One region of the Paenarthrobacter sp. R1 genome, then DNA from elsewhere that is predicted to be linked to it. Evidence: riboswitches for the same ligand, from Rfam matches in the RefSeq annotation. Region 1 holds a riboswitch; each other region holds the start of a gene.
What was found. A riboswitch is a leader RNA that binds a small molecule or an ion and turns the genes downstream of it on or off. The one in region 1 is predicted to bind cyclic di-AMP.
Positions count from the first base shown of each region.

Region 1 (7,433 bases):
GCGCATGGCGATGCCGTCGATCAGCAGCGTTCCGCCGAGCTCTGCGACCGCTTTCCGGAAGTGGTCGGTACCGGAGCGGCCGGTACCGCCCGTGGTGATCACGACGTCGGCCGGCGGCCCCGCGTCCACGTCCGCCAACCCCGCGGCTTCTTGGGGGACGTCCGGTTCAACGTCCTGCAGGGCGGCAAGCCAATCTTCGTAGCTGTCGCCGACCCTGACCTGATCCCCCGCTATGCCGCCAAGAAGCTCAACCACCCCGCCAAGCTGCGGACCGAAGGTGTCCCTGACCTGGCCCGGGCCGGGCATGCCCTGGTCAACCACTTCGGAACCCGTCAAGAGGAAACGGACCAGCGGCTTGCCGAGCACCTCCACCTCGTCCAGTCCGGCCAAGGCCGCCAGGGCCACATGGGCGGGATTCAGGACCGCCCCGGCCTTGATCAGGACCTCGCCCCCGGCTGCTTCCTCCGCGGCTTTGCGGATGTGCTGCCCGTTGCGGGGCTCCCCCGGTTTGGCGGCTCCGCCGAGCCCAAGTATCGGCAGGCCGTCGTCGTCCGTGGTGATGACGCCGCTCTCGCTGCGCAGCACTGCCTTGGCCCCGGGCGGAATGAGCCCGCCGGTAACGATCGGGCTGGCCTGGTGCGGGGCAAGGCGCTGCCCCGGTTCGCTCAGTATCCAGGGTCCGCTGCCGTTGACAGCCCACCCATCCATGGCGGACGAGGCATAGTGGGGCATGTCTTGGAGAGCCAATACATCCGAGGAAAGCGTCCGACCGAGCGCAGCCCTCAGGGGAACGGGGCTCGCGGGGATGGGAGCAGCAACCTCAAAGGCGCGCTGCCGGGCCTCCTGCCAGGTATGTGCCGCGTGGTGGCCCTGTTCCGGGGCCGCGGTCATTCCGATTCTGCCCCGGGCTCCGGGTATTGCTTGGCCACTTGGCGTGCCAGGCCGAGGGCTGCACTCATGGCCGCGTCGTCGTTGGCTTGCCCGATTCCCCGGGCCATTCCGGCCGCATAGCCGGCAATGAACGTGGTCAGGGGTGCAGCGGGACGCACCACGGAATGCGCCGCAACGCCGGCAACGGCGAGGACCTCGTTGACATCCACCTCGACGCCTTCAAGCTCGAATGCCTGCAGCAGCATGCGGCACCATTCCTCGAGAGTCTCTTCCTGGCTCTTCACGTCCGCCTCCTGCTGTTTGTCTATGCCCAGTACCGCGGCGTCCGCCCACGTGTCCACATCATCCGTGGAACCGCTGGGAACAGGCACCGCCATCACCTTCAGCCTAGCAAGCAGGCGGAACACTGAAGAGTTCGTTAACCCTCCCCCTTCCGAGGCCAGGGCCACTTCCCTTTCCATGGCCCGTGTGCTGTAGATCCCCAGCAACGGCTGCTTGCGCCCGTCCGGGGACACGGCGATGGCACCCTCGGTCTTCGGCGTGGCAATAAGCGCAGCCAACAACGCTTGCACACCGCGGGAGGCATGCGGCATGTCGCACGCGAGGACCAGGGTCCAAGGGGCGGGCCCCCGATCCGCCAGGGCAGCCAGTCCTACGGCAATCGCCGCAGCAGGACCGGCGAATACAGGTTCCTCCCGTGCAGTCAGCACGCCGGGCGGCAACGTGCCGGGATCGGGGCCCACCACTACGGTTGCCACAGCACCCCTGGCTGCGTCCAGGGCATGCGAAAGCAGGGTGGCGCCGTCGTAGGTCAGCGAAGGTTTGGGCACACCGCCAAGGCGGGTGGCCCTGCCACCCGCCAAGATCACTGCGTTGAACTCCATCCGCCCAGATTACCGGTGCCGCCCCGGATTACCGGTGCCGCACAGGATTACCGGTGCCGCACAGGATTACCGGTGCCGCACCGGATTACCGGTGCCGCACAGGGCGGACGCACATCAATCAGGCAGCGGATTCCGGCAAGAGGAACGGATCCCAGTCCGGCGCAGGCTTCTCGAGTTCTTTGATCTGCCACATGGTTCCGGAGGGGACGCCGGGTGTGAAACGGAGTTTCCAACCCATCTCTGCCGGCGTGTGGTCGCTCTTGGCGTTATTGCATTTCAAGCACGCCGCAACCAGGTTTTCCCAGGAATCCGCGCCGCCCCTGGATTTGGGGTGGACGTGGTCTATGGTGTGGGCTGTCTTACCGCAGTAGGCGCAGCGGTGGCCGTCGCGGCGGAGAACTCCGCGCCGGCTGACGGCCGTGATCCTGTTGTACCGCGGCCGGATGTAGCGATTGAGGAGGATCACGGACGGGCGTCCCAGAATCTCCTGCGGCCCGACGACAGGTTCGCCGCCTTCGGCCACTACGCTTGCTTTTCCGGTGAGCACAAGGACCAGCGCCCGGCGGAAGGTAACTACCGCCAGCGGTTCATATCCAGCATTCAGAACGAGTGTGCGCATGCACGTACCTCTTAACGGCCGCACCCGCCAGGGGCACGAGGGCCGGCTGCCCTCTGCATGTACGGGCTGTGGATCGACACCATAAGAGTAAGCACTTATATGCCATATCAACGAATTATCAGTGGAATTAGCTTGTGATGTCGCCCACAGGCCCCGGCCCTGCCCCTTAAGACGGAAATACCCCGCAGGTGAAACCTGCGGGGTATTTCCTCAAAGTTCGATCAGCCGTTGACCCGGATGAAGACCGGACCGGAGCCGACGTTGACGCTGAACAGAGCAGTGGTGGATCCGTTCCATCCGCCATGCACTGCCATGCCGTTGCCGACGTAGACGGCGATGTGTGCCTGTCCGGCCAGACCACCGTTGGCGTAGTAAGCGAGGTCGCCCGGCTGGGCTTCCGCTGCGCTGACCGTACGTCCAAGGGAAAGGTAACCCGCAGGCCAGTCATGGAAGTTGATACCCACGGCTGCGAGGGAGTTGGTGACCAACATGGTGCAGTCCTGGGTCACGCCGAGCTGGGCGTAGGCTGCAGCGGCAATGGCCGCACCGAGGCCACTGGAAGCAGCCGGAGCCTTTGCTGCCGGTGCAGCGTTGCTGACTGCCACGGTTGCGCCGCCAGCAGCGTTGGAAGCTGAGGCAGTGGCTTCCTGTGCGGAGCTCTTCGCTTCAGCCTTGGCCGGGGCTTTCTCCACGACGGGCGCGGGCGCCTCGACCGTGGTGACAACCGGGCTCTCGTAGGAGATGGCAACGGTGGAGTCAGCGGCGATGGTGGACTGCACGACGGACTGGATGTCCAGGGAGGTGGTTGAGGTGGACTCGCGATCCACATTGGTATCCGCCGCATTGGCAGCAACGCCACTGGTCAGGACCAAGCCCGAAGCCGCGGCGATGACGGCTGCCTGGCGGCCGACGCCACCGGCGTTCACCGAAACTGCCTTTGCAATCACGGCAAGTGAGCTGGTCTTGGGAGCCTCGGCCCGGTGCCGCGCAACCTTGTTTGCACTGGTCATGATGATCTCTTTTCGTTTCCGCGTGCTGCTGGGAAGCACGCGGGTCATGGGCAGGCCAGCACCCGGGGGGCGCGCTGGCTTACCTGGACGGTTTTTAGCGCAGGGTGAAGAAGGAGGAGGTTCCGGTAGAAGCTACCGAGTGAAGCAGCGTGCCCTGGCTGGGGTTCAGGGCGCTGACCATCATGCCGTTGCCGACGTAAATGCCAACGTGGGCACCGCCGTTCTGCATGACGAGGTCGCCGGGAGCGGGAGTGCTGGTGGGCTTCATGGCGGTCCATGCATTGACGCGGGGGATGCTGATGCCGGCCTGCGCGTAAACCCACTGGGTGAAGCCGGAGCAGTCCCAACCGTTGGGGGTGGTGCCGCCCCAGACGTACGGGTGGCCGATGCCGGTGTACGCGATTGCTGCGAGGCCCGAAGCCGCGGCGCTGGCTGCGGAATCCTTGGAGCCGGCGGACTTGGCGGTGACTGCGCCCTCGCCCTGGCCGGCATTCTGGTTGCCGTTCGCCTGGGAGCGCTGCGTGGTCTGGGAAGCGCGCTGGATCTTGGGGGCTTCCTTGGTAACCACAACGGGGCTCTCAAAGGAAACAGTGGCGGTTGGTTCCGCCGTGACGACGGCGGTGGTCACCAGCTGCTGTGCGCTGGACTCAGCCTTGGAAACGTCAGTATCCGCTGCCTGGGCAGGAAGGCCGACGCTGAGGACCAAGCCCGATGCTGCTGCAAGGACTGCGGCCTGGCGGCCGACGGTTCCGGCATTCGCTGAAACAGCCTTGGAAAGAGTGTTCAACGGGGTAACCGCCTGGGCGCGGTGGCGCGCAGAAGTAGTGCGTGATGACACGAAGGTAGCCTCTCCCAATGCCTGCGAGGTGAGCTGTCGGATTCGGATGGGAGTCATCCGGCCACACGCCGTTGGAAGCGTTTGTGACTTAACCCCAAGGCCCTCTTTCGAAGACCAAAATTGGTTCCCCCGCCCCTGCCAGACGAATTATGCGAACGGACCTTGAGTGGTGGCAGAGCTAGGCAATCCACCCAAGTGCATCGGCCCCCTAAAAAGCCGATGCGCTTTGTACGGTACAACAGTTGAACGCAAATGTCACATTCAGATCACGGGGCGTGTCAAGAATGCGAGAGACGACCATCAACTCGGGTTATAGCCAGCCCATGGGGTCGACGACTTCGCCGTTGACCTGGACTTCGAAGTGGAGGTGGCAGCCGGTGGAAGCGCCCGTGGTGCCGCTCAAGGCAACGGTGTCTCCGCGATTCACGGTGTCGCCGACCTTGACGTTGAATGACGACAAGTGGTTGTAGGTGGTTTCCAGGCCGTTGCCATGGTCCACCACCACGCGGTTGCCTCCACCGTATTCGTGCCAACCCGCAAAGGTGACCTTGCCCGCCGCAGCAGCGTGGACTGCCGTGCCGCACTGGGCCACGAAGTCCTGGCCGCGGTGGAAATCGCCGCTGCCGCCTGTCAGCGGACTGATGCGGTAGCCGAACGGTGATGCAGTGCTGAGGGTGTCCAAGGGGCTGGCCATGGTGCCCTTGGAGGAGCTGGCCTGGATGCTTCCCACGGACTGGGCGCTCAGCAACTGCTTGAGCTTGCCGTCGGGATCCGCCTTGGTTGCCACCGCGGCGCGGCTGAAGTCGATCTTGGCGGACGCTTCCGCGGAGACCTCTGGCTGGCTCCCGCCGCCCACGGCCAGTGCGGCCTCAGTCTGCCCGGACTCGGACGTGGCCATGACGGGACTCGTTGCAGGCAGGCCGACAGTGAGCGCAAGACCGGTAGCAGCGAGTGCTACGCCGGCCTTCTGCCCTACACCACTGGCTGCTGCGAAATCGGCCACCTGGCGCATCGGGCTCTTACGGCGGCGCACCTGACGCTGGGTGTCACGGGGCCGGATCTCCGATACTACGCGGGCTGGCCGCAGCTCAGTAGCGGGGCCGGTAGCGCGTCGACGGCCCCTGACGTTCTGCGAAGTCAAACTCTGTTCCTCTCTCAAAAGCCTGCGAAGTTAGCTGTCGGATTCGGATCAGAGAGTGCAAAGACCCGGCCCGCACGCAGCGCTCACGGCACACAGGTATCCCAGGAGGGAATTGCGTAAGTAAGGCACTGCTGCTGCGGACTTCACCCCAAGGCTGCTTCTCTAGGCAGCCGATTGTGGTTCCCCCGCCTCTGCCAGTAGATGTTTAACACCCCTGATCTGCTGGCAGAGCTCGGCTCCAGATCAGGTAACGCTTTGATATCGGCGCTAGTAGATAACTATAGGGGATTAAGGCCCGCGGTAATAAATTCGTTATCTACAGGGCGGTCGTTTTTTGCCTGCTCCCCTTATCACCTATCCGCGGAAACCGCAGGTCACACCGCCGCGCGGCGGCGTGACGTGAGATCAACCACGCCCATGGCAAGGCAAAGGCGCCCACATGGAGTGAACGCCTGCACCCTGCCGGCCTTTCGCTTGCTAGCCGACTGCCACGAATACGTGGGCAGCTACTTCCGGCGGCAGCTCGAGGGCCCCTTCAATCCCCGGCACCCGGACGGAGATGTAGTCCCCCACGCGCTCCAGGGAAACGGCTGCACCCGGGCGGATGCCGCCCTCGTCCAGCTGGGTCAGGAGTTCGGGCTCAACCTGAATGGGCTCGGCGAGCCGGCTCACCACAACGCGGGAGTCGGCAGCGTAACCATCCATTGCCTGCAGGAGGTTGACGTCCGGGCGGAAGGGAGCTTGGACAGCGAGGCCGCCCAGGGCCTCCAGGCCGGGAATCGGGTTCCCGTACGGGGATTGCGTGGGATGCTCCAGCAGTTCATACAGCCTGCGTTCCACGCGTTCGCTCATCACGTGCTCCCAGCGGCACGCTTCGTCATGGACGTACGCCCAGTCGAGGCCAATGACGTCGGCAAGGAGGCGTTCAGCCAAGCGGTGCTTGCGCATCACTTCGGTGGCGCGCTTGCGGCCAACTTCCGTGAGCTCCAGGTGCCGGTCATTGGACACCACCACCAGGCCGTCGCGCTCCATGCGTCCGATCGTTTGGGAGACTGTAGGACCGGAGTGGCGCAACCGCTCAGCGATGCGGGCGCGGAGAGCCACGATGTTTTCTTCTTCAAGTTCCAAAATGGTCCGAAGATACATCTCAGTGGTATCGATCAGATCCGTCATCCAGCTCAGCTCTCCTCGAACGCAGTTCTTGCGTAATGTCCACCGTACCGCGTCCGTAGAGGCTGCACGTCCCCCTGCGCCACCCTGTGAACGCGTACCCCAGCCTAGCTTATTTGGAATTACTCTTGATAATTTTCGAAGGGTCACAAAGGTTCCGGGTACCTTGCCTCCACCCCCTTGACGACGGGAACGCGCGCGACCACGTTCCACGTGGCGGACTATGACACCACCGGGTACGCGCACCCGCGCCTGTTCAGGCAGAATTGGGGGTGTCGAAGGGGCAGTTGATGCCACCTGCCACCTCCCCGTCTTTGACCGATACACATTGGAGCCACGCGTGAGCGACACCAGCATCACCATTCCCGCCGACCTGCTGCCCAAGGACGGAAGGTTCGGCGCCGGACCGTCCAAGGTCCGCCCGGAGCAGATCGAAGCCCTGTCCGCTGCATCGAAGACCATCCTTGGCACCTCCCACCGCCAGGCACCGGTCAAGAACCTCGTAGGCTCCGTTCGTGAGGGCCTCAGCCAGTTCTTCCGTGCTCCTGAAGGGTACGAGGTAGTCCTCGGCGTCGGTGGCTCAACGGCGTTCTGGGATGTCGCGGCTTTCGGCCTCGTGGAAAAGAAGGCCCAGCACCTGTCCTTCGGCGAGTTTGGCTCCAAGTTTGCAGCCGCCACCAACAAGGCTCCGTTCCTGGACGAGTCCTCCATCATCAAGTCCGAGCCCGGGACCCGCCCCGCTCCAGCTGCGGAAGCCGGCGTGGATGTATATGCGTGGCCGCAGAACGAGACGTCCACCGGTGTGGCTGCGCCGGTCAAGCGCGTTGCCGGCGCCGATGAGGGTTCCCTGGTGCTGGTGGACGCTACTTCCGCAGCTGGT
Region 1 covers NZ_CP127115.1:3,425,009-3,432,441, reverse strand. Annotated here, with positions in the region: gene QN084_RS16670 (molybdopterin molybdotransferase MoeA) at 1-891, opposite strand, end outside; gene QN084_RS16665 (NTP transferase domain-containing protein) at 888-1,775, opposite strand; gene QN084_RS16660 (HNH endonuclease) at 1,894-2,394, opposite strand; gene QN084_RS16655 (NlpC/P60 family protein) at 2,616-3,404, opposite strand; gene QN084_RS16650 (C40 family peptidase) at 3,499-4,242, opposite strand; cyclic di-AMP (ydaO/yuaA leader) riboswitch at 4,247-4,406, opposite strand; gene QN084_RS16645 (M23 family metallopeptidase) at 4,553-5,383, opposite strand; cyclic di-AMP (ydaO/yuaA leader) riboswitch at 5,388-5,604, opposite strand; gene QN084_RS16640 (iron-dependent transcriptional repressor DtxR) at 5,861-6,556, opposite strand; gene serC (phosphoserine transaminase) at 6,894-7,433, shown strand, end outside.

Region 2 (7,433 bases), 700 kb from region 1:
GCCCTTGTTCCTGCTCAGCTTCTACGGCGTCTATTTCTCCGGGCTTGCGGACCTGCTGCTGCCCAACTGGTACGGGCACGTCGGACTCGAGCTGTTGTTCCTTGCCGCCGGCATCCTGTTCACGGTGCCACTGATTTCAGCGGATCCGCTGCCGACCAGGCAAACGCACTTCGGCCGGATGCTGGACATCTTTGCTGAGATGCCGTTGCACGCTTTTTTCGGGGTTGTCATCATGATGGCCACCGCCCCGATGGTCAAGTTCTTCGCGGCACCACCGGCAACTTGGAACGTGGACCCGATGGCCGACCAGGGCCTGGCCGGTGGACTGGCATGGTCTTATGGGGAACTGCCCGGGGTGCTGTTGCTGATGTTCATCCTCGTGCGGTGGCAGCGGGAGGAGGCCCGTGGGTGGGTCAAGGCGGACCGGACGGCAGCCGTGGCAGGGGACCCGGATCTGGACGCCTACAACGAATACCTGCGCCAACTGGCCAACCGACCGGTGCGCCGACGATGAGCACTGATAACCCTGCGGGCCCTGCCCGCACTGATGAGAACGCCGGCCCCACCCCGCCGCCGCTGGGAGCTTTTGGCATGCTGCGCTGGGCTTGGCGCCAGCTGACCAGTATGCGGACAGCCCTGTTCCTGCTGCTGTTGCTGGCTATCGCCGCGGTGCCGGGATCGCTCTTTCCCCAGCGTCCGGCCAACCCTTCGCTCGTCACCCAGTACATCAAGAACCGCCCGGACTACGGACCACTCCTGGATGCACTGCAGCTTTTCGACGTCTATTCCTCGGCCTGGTTCTCCGCCATCTACATTCTGCTGTTCATCTCCCTGATCGGCTGTGTGCTTCCAAGGGCCCGCGCCCACTACAAAGCCATGCGTTCGCACCCTCCGCGGACCCCGAAGCGGCTCTCCCGGCTGCCGGAGTACGGAACCCTGCAGGTGCCCGCGGAAGCCGGGATACCTGCCGCGGCCGCCATCGCCGGCGCGGCCGCTGCACTGAAGAAGCGCGGCTACCGGGTCCAGGTCAGGGACGAAAAAGCAGCTTTGCCGTCCTTGGGTGCCGAGCGCGGCTTCCTGAAGGAGGCCGGCAACCTGGTGTTCCACACCTCGTTGATCGGCGTCCTGATCTGTTTGGCCATTGGCGGGCTGTTCGGGTTCCGGGGACAGAAAATCCTGATCGAAGGCGATACCTTCGTCAACACGCTCGTGGGCTACGACAACTTTGCGCCCGGAACGAACTTCCAGTCCTCGTGGCTGGAGCCGTTTACGGTCACCTTGGACACGTTCGCTGTCCGGTTCGACCGGGAGTCCAGCAGGCAGTTCGGCCAGCCTATTGATTTCACCGCCCAGCTGAGAACCAGGGATGCTCCCGGTGCAGCCCAGGAACCCCGGACGCTTAAGGTCAATGACCCTGTCTATTTCGGGGAGGTGGGCGTCTTTTTGGTCGGCAACGGCTACGCCCCGGTCATCACGGTCCGGGACGGCAATGGTGATACGGCATTCAGCGGACCGGTCGTGGGCATCCCGAACGATGGGGTTTACACATCAACGGTTGTCATCAAGGTTCCAGATGCCCGTCCGGCGCAACTGGGTTTCGTGGGATTCTTTCTGCCCTCCGCGATCAAAAATGATGAAGGGGTCGCCTACAGCTTCGACCCGGACCCGCTGAACCCCCAACTGAACCTGAACTCCTACTATGGGGATCTGGGCCTGGACACCGGCGCGCCGCAGAATGTCTACAACCTGGATGTGAAGGGATTGACCCAGCTCAACGGCCGGGAACTGCCCGCCAAGGGCATCACACTGGCTCCCGGTGGCACATACACGCTGCCCGAGGGCAAGGGAAGCATCAGCTTCGATGGCCTCAAACGCTACATTGGCGTGGACATCCGCAGCACCCCCGGACAGACCGGCGTTCTGATCTTCTCGTTGATGGCCGTCGCTGGCCTGCTGGCCTCGCTGTACGTGAACCGCCGCAGGGTCTGGGTCCGCGCCGGCACCCACGAGGACGGACGAACCATGGTCGAATACGGTCTGCTGGCCCGCGGCGAGGACCACCGCCTGGCCGCCGAAGCGGCGGCCATCCGCGCACTGCTGGTCGGGCAGTGGCAGATCCAGGAGGACCCCGGTGGCGTATAGGTTCCTGCTGTCCTGGCGTTGGGCCGGTTTCCTGATGATGGCAGCACTGTTCGCCGCCGCGTGCATTGGACTCGGGAACTGGCAGATGGAGCGTCGGAATCAGGCCGTGACCGAGATCCGCAGGGTCCAGGAGAACTATGACAAACCCCCCGTGCCGTTCAAGGACGCCAGTACATACTTCGCCGTTGCCGACCCTGAGGCGAAGTGGACGACTGTATCGGTGACGGGCTGGTACCTTGCGCAGGACCAGAGAATCGTCAGGAACCGGCCCAACAATTCCGCCGCCGGATACGAGGTTCTGGTCCCGTTCCGGTTGAGCTCCGGTGAGACGATCGCGATCAACAGAGGATGGCTGCCGATAGGCAATGACCGGCCCGGATACCCCGACGCGGTGCCCGGCCCACCGACCGGTGAGGTTGCAGCGGTCATCCGGATCAAGCCGTCCGAACCTGATCTCGGCCGTGACGCGCCCGAGGGCCAACTGGCCAGCATCGACCTGTCCCATTACGGGAGGCAACTGGATTACCCGCTCATGACGGGCAGCTACGGGGTGATGACCTCGGAGTCTCCACCACCGTCCGTGGCCCCCCAGCCACTCGCCGCACCCGCCGTCAAGGAAGGGTCGAACCTGTCCTATGCCCTGCAGTGGATCACCTTTGGAGTTCTGGCGTTCGTCGGCTTCGGATACATGGCACGGCAACAGGCCCGGATCGGGCGCGAGGAATCCGACATGCCGGAGAACACGGCGGACCCGGCTGAAGCCGTTCAGCAGCCCCGGGCTCCCTCCCGGCCCAGGCGCTCCGGCTCCGAAGAAGAAGACGCCCTTCTGGACTCCATGGGGCTCTAACCCCCCCCGCGCCCTGGACCGGTCGACAGTGACATCCAGGCTGTCACACCGACAGGCCCCTGGGCGTGGTTGTCCGGTTCTACCCTCTTCCGCAGAAACGAACCGCGTACTCGTGCGAGAACACCAGGATCCTTCAGCTGGTCCCGACGTGCTCCGCGGCACCGGGACCTCAATCACAAGGGCTCCGTGGTGGCAGGCCCCAGTACCGGAACCATCCCGAGGCGGGGTTCGTTGACACCATTGGCTGCACATCTGAGGACTGCCCAGATGTTGCTGTGTTCAGGACTGCCGGAAGCAGCACCCCGCCGGGTTCAAGCCCCCGGTGCCGCCCAACGCCGTGTCACGAAATTGTAACGATGACGCTTTGTAGCTACTATTAGTTCAGGTTTTTCTGTACTAAAACCCTTGATGCCGTACGCTCAGCCCCGCCGGCAGCATCAAACGACTATCCCTTTTCACGGCGGGGGTGGAGGACCCACAATCGGCAGCCAGCCTGCCTTGGGGTGAAGCCGCGACGCCGGTGGTCAGATGGCCACCGGGTCAGCGGCCGGGCATTTTCCTTGGCTCGAACCCGACAGCTAACTTCGCAGGCGAACGAAAGGATCCCCTTTGACTTCCTCATCCCCCCATGGCCGGCGCCGAAAACCAACCTCAGGTCCCTTCCCCCGCGCGGCTGCCCCGACGACATCCCGGACTAGGACTTCCCGGACTACGCAGCAGCACCGGGCGGTGCCGGCTGCCGGGCCGGGCGGGAGTCGGCGCAAACAGGTCACCGCTGCCGCCACGCTGAGCGTCGCCGCGATCCTGACGGCCTCACTCACCGCAGCCCACGCCGGCCCAGCCCCCACCGGAACCGGTCCGGCCGTGCAAGCCGCAGCGACAAAAGCTTCCATTGCACCGGTTCAGGCCTCTGCCGGGGCGTCCATCAGCTATGAACGGCCGGCTGTCACCACCGAGCAGGCGCCGGTGCCCGCGCCGGCCAAGGCCCAGGTTGCCGCCGCGGGCACGGCAGCGCCGAAGGCTGTCGCTGCCGCACCCGTTGCTTCCTCTGCCCGGCTCGGCGCGCCGCTGGCCAGCATGTCGGTCGCTTCGCCGTTCGGTATCCGCTCCAGCCCGATCAGCGGCTCCGGGGAGCTCCATACCGGTCTTGACCTCGTGGCAGCGTGTCAGACCGCAGTATTCGCTGCGGGCGCTGGAACGGTCGTGGAGGCCGGTTGGTCCGCTTATGGAGGCGGAAACAGGATTGTGGTGGACCACGGTAACGGCCTGAAGAGTACTTATAACCACTTGGCGTCCATCGAAACCGCTGTCGGGGCGACCGTGACCGCCGGCCAGCGGCTTGCAGCGGCCGGGACCACCGGAGCCTCCACCGGCTGCCACCTGCATTTCGAAGTACTCCTGAACGGTCAGACGGTAAATCCGCAAGGCTGGATCTGACCCGGATGGTGGCACCTCCCACCCTCCAGGGGCGGGGTCAGCCAATGATCGGTCGCTCTTCGGGGTAGTGGTACAGCTGGCTGCGTTGGCGCAGGGCCAGTGCAGCGGCCAGGGTGACGGTGCCAACGCGCCCTGCGAACATCAGAGCCGATAATACGTACACCCCGATTGGCGGCAGTTCGGCACTGAGGTTGGTGCTCAGTCCCACGGTGGCAAAGGCCGAGATCGTCTCGAACAGTACCCGGTCAAGGGAGGCCCCGCTGATCTGCAGGAGCAGAAAGGCGGCGACGGACACAATGGTGGCTCCTGCGACGATCACGGAGATCGCCACCCGCATGGTGCCCTGGGGAATGGTGCGGCCATAGACCTTCACGTCGGCATCGCCGCGGGCTTCGGCCACTATGGCCAGGAACATGACGGCGATGGTGGTCACCTTGATGCCGCCGGCTGTGGAGGCCGACCCGCCGCCGGCGAACATGAGCGCGTCGGTGAGGAGCATCGTGGTGGATTCCATCTGGTTCTGATCCACCAAGTTGAAACCGCCCGAGCGTGTCATGACAGAGGCAAAGAGCGAATGGATGACCTTCTCGCCGGCCTCCAAGGTACCGATGGTCCGAACGTTGTCCCACTCCATGACTGCCCACAGGACCGTACCTGCCGCGAGCAGGATGAGGGAGACCTGGATGGTTAGCTTGGTGTGGAGGTTCCACTTCTTCCAGTTCAGCCCGTTCTGCCGGAGGACCATGACTACCGGGAAGCCCAGGCTGCCGAGGAAAACGCCCAGCATCAGCGGGACCAAGATCCACAGGTCGGTTTCGTAAGGGACGATCCCGTCCGAATGGGGTGTGAACCCTGCGTTGTTGAAAGCTGAGATGGAGTAGAAGACGCCGTGCCACACGGCTTGCCAGAACGGCTCGCCCAGGACCACGAAGCGGGGGATCAGGGCGATGGCCAGCCCCGCTTCGATGACGACCGAGGTCACGATGACGATCCGCAGGAGCGTACCGACTTCACCGAACCTTCCGGCGTTGTTCATGGCTTCCTGGGCGATGAGCTTGCCGCGCACGCCCAGGCGCTTGCTGACCATGAGGGCCAACAGGGACGCGAGCGTCAGCGTGCCCAAACCCCCGACGAAAATGCCCACCAGGATGACCAGCTGCCCGAAGAAGGACCAGTGCGTGGCGGTGGATACTACTGTCAGTCCGGTGACGCAGACGCTGGAGACGGCCGTGAACATGGCCTGATGGAGGGGTGTTTGCTCACCGGTGGCGGAGGACGCCGGCAAGGACAGCAGGCCGGTGAAGAGCAGAATCACCACCACGAAGGCGCTGAAAGCCAACCGGGCAGGGGAGCTGTTGGCGATGTTGTCGATGAGGTCGCGCAGGCCGGTTAGGATCCCCGCTCCCTCGCGGTCCGGTGGGCCGGGCCTCCGGTTGGCGGTCCTGGGCTTTGGCTGGTTCCGGGCCATGGGCATTCCTCGATTGGCGGGGCGATGAAGGTTTGGGGCGGGGCCCGTTGACGCGGCTCTGGTGCACGTCAGAGGTTCCACGTCCGGCACGTCGGGCCGCCCGCGGAGCGAGCCATCCTTGCGGCAGCAGGACTTAGGCCGCGCTCCGGGGGCCCTTTTTAGAAACCGGAGGTGCCAATGAACACGTGAAGGAACGCAAAGAAGATGGTCGCGGCCACGGCCACGTAGAGCAGGGCAGTGATGATCCAGCCGGACTCGCCCACAATCCGCGCGGCCCGTGCGGGGACCTTGATGATTCCGTGGGTGAGGTTTCGGGCCGTGACCCAGACGAAGAGGGGAATCATTGCTGCCCAGACGATCATGCAGAAGGGGCAGAGGATGTGGATCGAGTACAGGGCCTGCGACCATAGCCACACGACAAAGGCAAAACCAAGGGTGACGCCGGCCTGGAGCCCTGCCCAGTACCAGGGCGCGAAGGTGGCGCCGGAGAGCAGTGCCATGCCGGTGGTGATGATGACAGCGAACGCCACGATCCCGATGAACATGTTGGGAAAGCCGAAGACCGAACTCTGCCAGGTCTGCATGACCTGGCCGCAGGAAATCCACGGATTGATGTCGCAGGCGGTTTGGTATCCGGGGTCTTTGAGGACTTCGAGTTTCTCCAAGACCAAGGTGCCGGAGGCCAGCCAGCCGATGACCCCGGTGATGAGCAGGAGCCAGCCAAGGGGCTTGTCGCGGGTGAAGCGGGGGGCCTGTGGCTGCGCGGTGGAACCGGCAGTTTGCATCGTCCCGTTCGGTGGTGGGGTGCTGGTCATGGGGAGGGATTCCTTGAGGTTGGATTCACGGCGGGGTGTCTGTTCAGGATCCGGCCGCGGCGGAGGTGATCAGTGCTTTCAGGGTTCCTTTTTGGGAGACCCCGAGGATCCGGGCACTGACGCGGCCTTCTGTGTCGAGCACGAGGGTGGTGGGTACCGCGCGGGGCGGGACGTACTCGGTCATTGCCAGCAGCACGCCGCCGTCGCTGTCATCAAAACTGGGGTATTGCACGTTGAAGGTCCGTTCGAAGGCTTCTGCGGTTGCGGCGTCGTCGCGGACGTTGACCCCGTAGAACAGCACGCCCTTGTCCTTGAATTCGAGGTGGAGGGCGGCCAGGTCCGGCGCCTCGACCCGGCAGGGTGCGCAGGCTGCGTACCAGAAATTCAGGACCACGACCTTGCCGGCCCAGTCCTGGGCAGAAATCTTCTCGCCGTTGAAGAGCTGGCCTTCCAGGGAGACCCGGGAGCCGCGTGAGGCGGGTGGGTATTCGTTCACGGACCCGTCGCCGGCGATGTAGTTTTTGTCGTCTCCGGCTTTGGCCTGCTCGGCCAGATCATCCTGGCTTGCGCAGCCGGCGAGGGCAAGCAGTGCCCCGCCCAGGCCCAGGATAGTGCGGCGGCGGGGTCCCCGGTGCGCTTGTGGTTGACTGCTCATGAGGTTGTCCTTGCTTTTCGTATCAGAGTTCCGGGGTGGACGTGCCTAGACGGGCATCAGGAACGTTCC
Region 2 covers NZ_CP127115.1:2,720,042-2,727,474, forward strand. Annotated here, with positions in the region: gene QN084_RS13240 (cytochrome c oxidase assembly protein) at 1-514, shown strand, start outside; gene resB (cytochrome c biogenesis protein ResB) at 511-2,142, shown strand; gene QN084_RS13250 (SURF1 family cytochrome oxidase biogenesis protein) at 2,132-2,989, shown strand; cyclic di-AMP (ydaO/yuaA leader) riboswitch at 3,422-3,595, shown strand; gene QN084_RS13255 (M23 family metallopeptidase) at 3,719-4,426, shown strand; gene QN084_RS13260 (TrkH family potassium uptake protein) at 4,464-5,894, opposite strand; gene QN084_RS13265 (vitamin K epoxide reductase family protein) at 6,053-6,679, opposite strand; gene QN084_RS13270 (TlpA family protein disulfide reductase) at 6,753-7,364, opposite strand; gene QN084_RS13275 (cytochrome c biogenesis CcdA family protein) at 7,410-7,433, opposite strand, start outside.
Region 2: it holds a riboswitch for cyclic di-AMP, as region 1 does, so the genes downstream of both, QN084_RS13255 (M23 family metallopeptidase) here and QN084_RS16650 (C40 family peptidase) in region 1, are expected to answer to the same signal.

Region 3 (7,433 bases), 1.6 Mb from region 1:
CCGTAGAGGGCGCGTTCGCGCTGCATTTCGACATGGGAGTGGTACCAGTAGGTGCCGGGGTGGGCGAGCCGGAAGTCGTAGGCGAATTCGGTTCCTGCGGCCACGGGGTCCTGAGTGAGGCCTGGGACGCCGTCCTGATCATTGCGCAGGGCAAGCCCGTGCCAGTGGATGGAGGTCTCCTCCTGCAGGGCATTGTTCAGGTTCACGGTGAGCCGGTCCCCGGCCTTGGCACGGATGGTGGGAGCTGCCAGGCCTGTGTTGTAGCCCCAGGTGCTGACGGTTTTGCCGGCCACCGCTGCAGTGAAAGCAGCGGCGTTGAGGGGCTGGTTCACGGTGTTCCCAGAGGAGGGGCGCCGGGATTCATAGTCCGTGACTACAGGGTCGGTGGGCAGAACGCGTTCTGCCGTTGTTCTCGGTTCGGGGTTCCGGGTGCAGGCCGCCAGTGCCGCGGCCGAGGCGGTTGCCACAGACAAGGCCAGGAAGCGGCGACGGTTGAGGTTGGTGTACATAACTGTTCCTTCAGTAGGCGGACTTTGCAGCATCCGCCGGATGTCAAATGGGGGTGAGGAAGGTTCCGGAGAGGTTCTGCAGCTGATAGATGAACTGGACCCAGACTCCGGTAACCATGAGGATGCCCAGGACGATAAGCATGGAGGCGCCGGCAATGTTGACGGCACGGATGTGCTTGCGGACGAAGGTCAGAGCGTTGCTGACCCACCCCAGTCCCAGGGCTGTGAGGGCAAAGGGAATGCCGAGCCCCAGGCAGTACGCGAACGCCAGCAGCGCCCCGCGTCCGGCGCTGCCTGTTGTGACGCTCAGCGACAGTACAGCACTCAAGGTAGGACCCATGCAGGGTGTCCAGCCGAGCCCGAAGACCACTCCGAGCAGCGGGGCCCCGGCCAGGCCGGTCCGTCGGCCGAGGCTGATTTTGCGGGTCTGTTGCAGCCACGGCATCAGCCCCAGGAGCGCCAGCCCCATGAGGATTACCACAACGCCCATGCCGCGCATGAGTGCGTCCTGCCACCGCAGGAGCCAGGAACCGATCGCACCGAATGCTGCCCCGTACAGGGTGAAGACTGCCGCGAATCCGAGCACGAACAGCCCCACGCCCGCCAGGACACGGCGCCGGTTCTTCGGCTGTGTCGGATCTGTCAGGCCGGAGACGAAACCGAGATAGCCGGGCACCAGGGGCAGGATGCAGGGGGACAGGAACGATACCAGGCCCGCACTCATTGCCAGCGGGATGGCAATCAGCAGCGCACCGGAGGTAACGGTGGAGGCAAAGAACCCGCCGATGTCCATCGGCTCAGGCGGCGTCAGCGGGACGGAAGGTGGCCCCGCCGTCGGTAGAGACGACCAACCCGGCAGTGGTGGCGGCCCAGATCCACGGACTGCCTTCGGATCCCTCGGAGGCGGCCACGGCCTGGACACTGCCGTCAATCTTTCCGGTGCTCTTCCAGCTGAGGCCCCCATCCGTGGAGATATAGACGGTGCCGTCGGGGGCGACACCCGTTGCTTCGGCGGTGCTGGCGAAAGCGGCGAACTGAATCACCGGCGCCGCCGGGACCAGGGTCCACGTGGTCCCGGCATCCGCCGACCGTTGGACGCCCTCGGGGGTTGTTGCGAGCACGGTGTCGCTGTACGGGTTCCCGGCCAGGACGGCCGGGGTGAAGCCGGCAGCGGCGGGCTTCCACGTCGTGCCGTCCGTGCTGGTCCGCATTGTTCCGTCAAAGCCGACGATTCCGGACTTGGTTGTCGTGAGCGCATGGAAGTCCGATTCCCGTTGCCGGGAGACCTGTTCCCAGGTCTTTCCCCCGTCCGTGCTCTTGATCAGACCTAGCGGATTGGGCATTGTCGAGTCTTTGCCGGGATGGCCGGAGGCGTAAAACACGCCCTGGTCCATGGCGGCCGTGAAACCCATCAGATCGTTTGTGGGTCCAATTTTGACACTCGTGTTTTTTGAGATGTCGAAGAGCCCCTCGTGGGTCGCCAGCAGTATCTGTCCGGTTTCGGAGTTCACGCTTAAACCGTGGACGTGGGAGCTGGGCAGGCCTGAGGCGGCGGGAGCGGGTGTGGCGCCCGGAGCGGCGGTTGCGCCCGGGGTGCATGCGGACAGCGTAAACAGCAGGGCGCTGGCCGCTGCGAGGGCAGCAACAGGCCGGTGACGGGGTGAAGAATGCAGGGGCACGGGAAACTCCAGGGGTGGGCCGGATGAACCGGGAAGAATGAAGGGGAGGTGCCGGCCCCCCGGGGGGGTGGGGAAGGGGCCGGCACCGGACTTATGCTGGCTACAGGGTGGCCAGCAGGTCTTTCATTTCCTGGATCTCGGCGTCCTGGGAGCTGACGATGTCCTCGCTGAGCTGGACCGCGTCCGCGTTCTTGCCGTTGGTGGTTTCAGTCTTGGCCATCATGACCGCGCCTTCGTGGTGGGCGATCATCTGGGTCAGGAACAGTTTGGCGGCTTCGGCGCTCTGGGCGGCCTCGAGTTTGGCCATGTCATCCTCGCCCATCATCCCCTCCATGCTGTGCGCAGAAGACATCTCGGTGGGCATCATCGTGGGCTGGCCCCAGCTTTGAAGCCAGCTGGTCATCTTTTCGATCTCCGGGCCTTGGGCTGCCTTGATCTTGGTGGCCAGGTCCGTCACAGCGGGGGGAAGGCCCGCTTTTTTGAGCATGATGTCGCTCATCGTTACTGCCTGGACATGGTGCGGCATCATCATCTGTGCGAACATCGTGTCCGCGTCATTGAACTCAGCCATAGCTGCTGCTGAAGTTGCCGGGGCGGAGTCCGATGACATCCCGGAGCTGCCGTGGTTCATGCCGGACATGCTGCCGGTCCCGGAACTGCCGGAGCCCGACCCGGCCGAGCAACCGGCAAGAGCGAGGGCTGCGGCGAGGGCGGCAGCAGAAATTGTCAGGGTCTTTTTCATGAAAATCAGGTCCTCAAAAGTATCAGCGGCGTCTGGGCGCCCTTGGTGATGGCATGCAGCGGCAAACCCGCGCCGGGCTCGGCTGTTTCATGCAGGTCATTGGCTGGACGGTGCGCCGGTGGAGAGCTCGGCGCAGAGGAGTGGTTTACGTCCGGCTGATACAGAGGTCACCGGGGGAGGGGCTGCCCGGTGAGTAGGAGTAGGTGCTGCTGAGAGCAGCGGCGGCACCAATAGCAGGCAGCTCATAGGGGGCTGTTCCCGGCATCGGGGCTGAGAGGGTGGTGTTTCCCGGGGCCAGGACGCAGGCACCGTCGCCGGCCGACATTTCCGGGCACGAACCTGCCGGGGCGCAGGTAGAAGAAGAGCCACCGGTGACCGCAGTCTCAATGGCGGCCGCGCCGGTGGTCGTCCCCGTTACATGCGAGTGGCCGGCCGGCATGGCCTGCAGCTGCAGCGTGGAGGGGCCTGCCGCTGTCATGCCAGGGCCTGGTGCCATGTGGTGGGCACCGGTCATGACGTGCATGCCGAAAATGCCGGCAATGATGGCCAGGGCCGCGGTCAGGAATCCTGCCCGCAGGAGGAAGGCGGTGAAGCGACCATAGGGTGTCGTAGTCACAACTTCCTCCTTTCCGTGCAGGTTCGATGTCATAAGGGTACCGGCAAGGGGGTGTTGTCCCTTCCGGTTACCGCCTTTTCAACGCGTCTGGATGGGATTTGGTTTCACTGTTTCCACCGGCTAGTGATGAACGGGGCGATCCGCGACGCCTGTTCAGGAGCGGATTCCGGCCGCCCGTGTGCCAGCGGGACCGGTGGCCCGTCCATTGCCCTCCTCCCGGGGTGCACAACGCCCCCGGGAGGAGGTCCGCAGTGGAAGTGTGGAAGTGCGGATGTTAGGTGCTGGCAAGGGTGTAGCCAGCGGAGGTGACAGCCTCCCGCACGGCTGCCTCATCGGCCCTGCCTCCCACCAGCAGGCGGGAGCGGCCGCCGGGGACGAGATCAACGGAGGCCGATTCCACACCATCAAGGGCAGCGACGGCCTTCTCAACAGTCTGCACGCAATGCCCGCAGGTCAGACCATCCAAAGCGAATTCAACGGCGCCGGTGCCTGCGGCTGTGGTGGGCTCAGAGGAGGCTTCGGTCGAGCAGCAGCTGCACCCCGATGCGGAGGAGGCCAGCGGCAGCTGGGTACGGTTTTCGGTTCCACACATGTCAGTTTCCATTCCTTGACGAAGGAGTAATGGGCGCTGGGGTTGAACGGCTGTGAGAGGCGGTGCGGTGCACTGCCGGGACATACCACTTCACGGACAACACCCATAGCTTACCCCTGGGGGGTATCTCCAACAAATGGGACACGTGTGACGTCGGACTCGCCGTTATTCAAATGTGACAAATGCTGCTTGTGTGAACTACGGTCTAAGCCGTGCCGGTTTCGCCGAATGCGGCACTCCCGAGTCGATTGCCTAACTCTGCCGCTGCCCGGGATCCGTTCGCAACTTTCGTCCGGCAGAGACGGGGAACCCAACAACGGCCTGCTTAAAGCGGGTCTTGGGGTGAAGCCGTGTCTGGTGCGTTTTGCGTACCGGCCCGGCCGGGTGTCTCCCATCCGAATCCGACAGCTAACCTCGCAGGCAGTGGGAGAGGCCCTTTCATGCCCATTCGCAAAGCTCACGGCCGCCGCCGTGCGGTCCCTGTCCAGACCAGCGCCCTCGCGGTACTGTCCAAATCCGTCGCTGCAAACGCCGGCGGTGTGGGCCGCCAGGCCGCTGTCATCGCGGCAGCGTCCGGCCTTGTCCTGACCAGCGGTATCGCCGAGCAGGCAGCCGCGGCCCCGACTCAGCGCGATGCGGAGCCGACCTCGAACCTGGAACTCACCAGCCAGGTACAGACTCCCCTCAGCGCGGACGCCACAGTCCAAATCTCCTTCGAGCGTCCTGCCGTGGAGACCACGCCTGCGCCCGTCGTAGCAGTAGCCAAGCCAGTCGTCGCTGAGGCGCCTGCAGCCCCTGCCGTCACCGCGCCGGCTGCACCTGCTAAGGCTAAGGCGCAGATCACCGTCACGCCTGCAGCGGCTCCTGTTGGGGCGCCGGCCGCCGGCGGCGTCAACGCCATCATGGTTTCCTCCGCCTATGCCCAGATCGGCATGATCCAGGACTGCACACGGCTGGTGGAAAACGCACTCAACGCTGCAGGGATCCCGGTCGGAGACCTCGGCCCGATGCAGTTCATGAACTACGGCACCGTTGTTGCCGATCCCCAGCCCGGCGACATGGTGATGCAACCCGGGCACGTGGGAATTTATGTTGGCAACGGCCAGGTCCTCAGCTCCGGCCTGAACGGCAAGAACGAAACCGCCGTCCACCCGCTGACCTGGATGACCTCCAAGGGCGCCGTCACCTTCGTCCGGGCCGGCAAGTAAAGCGCTGAGGGGCCTGTGAGTCACTGCCTTGGGGCGGTGACTCACAGGCCTTCAGCATCCCTTGCTGACACCGGGGACTACACCTTGTGACGCCGCCCGAAACGGCGCAGCCGCAGTGAGTTGCAGACCACCAGAACTGAACTGGCTGCCATCGCGGCCCCCGCAATCATCGGGTTGAGCAGCCCCAGGGCGGCGACCGGGATGCCGACGGCATTGTAGAAAAATGCCCAAAACAGGTTGGTCTTGATCGTCCCCAAGGTTCGACGGGACAGTTTGATGGCCTGCGCGACCTGGCCCAGGTCACTTCCCATGACCGTAAGATCCGCGGCAGCGATGGCGACATCCGTCCCGCTGCCCATGGCAATGCCAAGGTCGGCCTGGGCCAGCGCCGCCGCATCATTCACCCCGTCCCCGGCCATGGCAACAGTGGCCCCGCTGGCCTGCAGCCCGCGGATAGCCTCAACCTTGCCTTCGGGAAGCACGCCGGCGAGCACGTCTTCTGCGGGGATGCCCACTTGCGCTGCCACTGCCGAGGCAGCCGAGGCGTTGTCGCCGGTCAGCAGTATCGGCCTAAGTCCCAGCTCCTTGAGTTGCGCGATCGCGGCGGCAGAGCCGGGCTTGAGGGTGTCCTTCAGCGCAATGAGGCCTGTTGGCTCCCCGTCTACGCCGACCCAGATGACAGTCGCTCCGGACTGCTCCTGGGCGGACAGAGCTTCGTAGTGGTCCGGCGCCGGGTTAATACCGTTCTCCACCAGCCAGGCCGCCCGGCCGGCAACGACCGACCGGCCGTTGACGGTTCCTCGGACGCCCCCGCCGGGTGCACTGTAAAACCCTGCGACAGGCAGCAGAGGCGCCTTCTCAGTCGCTGCGCGTGCGATGGCATGAGCAATGGGGTGTTCGCTGGCAACCTCGACTGCTCCGGCCAAGGAAAGGATCTCTTCTTCGGTGGCCGAAGTAAAGGAGTGCACTCCGGAAACGGAGAGCTGGCCTGTGGTTACGGTGCCGGTCTTATCCAGCACGATGGTGTCTACGGTCCGAGTGTCTTCCAGGACCTGTGGGCTCTTAATGAGTATGCCCAACTGAGCGCCACGGCCGGTCCCCGTGAGCAATGCGGTCGGCGTGGCCAGCCCTAACGCGCAGGGGCACGCAATCACCAGAACCGCCACCGCAGCAGTAAAGGAGTGCTGCAGATCAGTAGTGGAAAAGAACCATGCGCCGAAGGTCACTGCGGCGAGAACCAGCACGACGGGGACAAAAACAGAGCTGATCCGGTCCGCCAGCCGGGCAATCGGGGCCTTTCCGCTCTGGGCCTGGCTTACCAGCCGCCCCATCTGCGCGAGAGTCGTTTCACTGCCCACCCGGGTTGCCTTGACCAGCAACCGCCCGTTGGCATTGATCGTTGCGCCGATCACGGTGTCATCAACACCTACATCGACCGGCAATGATTCTCCGGTGATCAGGGATGTATCCACCACACTTTGGCCTTCGACAACGAAACCATCGGTGGGTATTTTCTCGCCGGGGCGGACGACGAACACGTCACCGGGCTCGAGACGGTCCGCCGGAATCCGGGACTCGACGCCGTCCCGGAGGACCGTAGCCTCCTTCGCCCCGAGGTCCAGCAAGGCATGAAGTGCGCTTCCTGCCCGCGACTTCGCGTTTGCTTCCAAAAAGCGGCCGAGCAGCAGGAAAGTGGTCACGACGGCCGCGACTTCGAAGTACAGGGCATGGGCATCCATCGCCATTCCCGTGTGCGCGGTCAGGTTTGGGTCAGCGAACAGCTGCCATGCAGAGAATAGAAAAGCAGCACTGACCCCGATGGAAACCAGCGTATCCATCGTTGACGCAAAGTGGCGCGCGTTGACAGCCGCAGCATGGTGGAACGGCCATGCAGCCCAGCTGACGACGGGAAGGCTCAGTGCGAAGACGGCCCATCCCCAATGCGGAAACTGTACTGCCGGGACCATCGAGATGACGACGACCGGTAATGTGAGGGCCGCAGCGAGCAGCAGCCGCGGAAGCAGCACCGACCCGGCCGACCTGGTTTCCCGGTCTCCTTCGAGCAGTCCCTCCGCCATGGTCGTCCC
Region 3 covers NZ_CP127115.1:226,663-234,095, reverse strand. Annotated here, with positions in the region: gene QN084_RS01125 (multicopper oxidase family protein) at 1-509, opposite strand, end outside; gene QN084_RS01120 (cytochrome c biogenesis CcdA family protein) at 553-1,302, opposite strand; gene QN084_RS01115 (F510_1955 family glycosylhydrolase) at 1,307-2,188, opposite strand; gene QN084_RS01110 (DUF305 domain-containing protein) at 2,289-2,930, opposite strand; gene QN084_RS01105 (hypothetical protein) at 3,076-3,546, opposite strand; gene QN084_RS01100 (heavy-metal-associated domain-containing protein) at 3,821-4,138, opposite strand; cyclic di-AMP (ydaO/yuaA leader) riboswitch at 4,378-4,575, shown strand; gene QN084_RS01095 (NlpC/P60 family protein) at 4,579-5,346, shown strand; gene QN084_RS01090 (heavy metal translocating P-type ATPase) at 5,424-7,433, opposite strand, start outside.
Region 3: it holds a riboswitch for cyclic di-AMP, as region 1 does, so the genes downstream of both, QN084_RS01095 (NlpC/P60 family protein) here and QN084_RS16650 (C40 family peptidase) in region 1, are expected to answer to the same signal.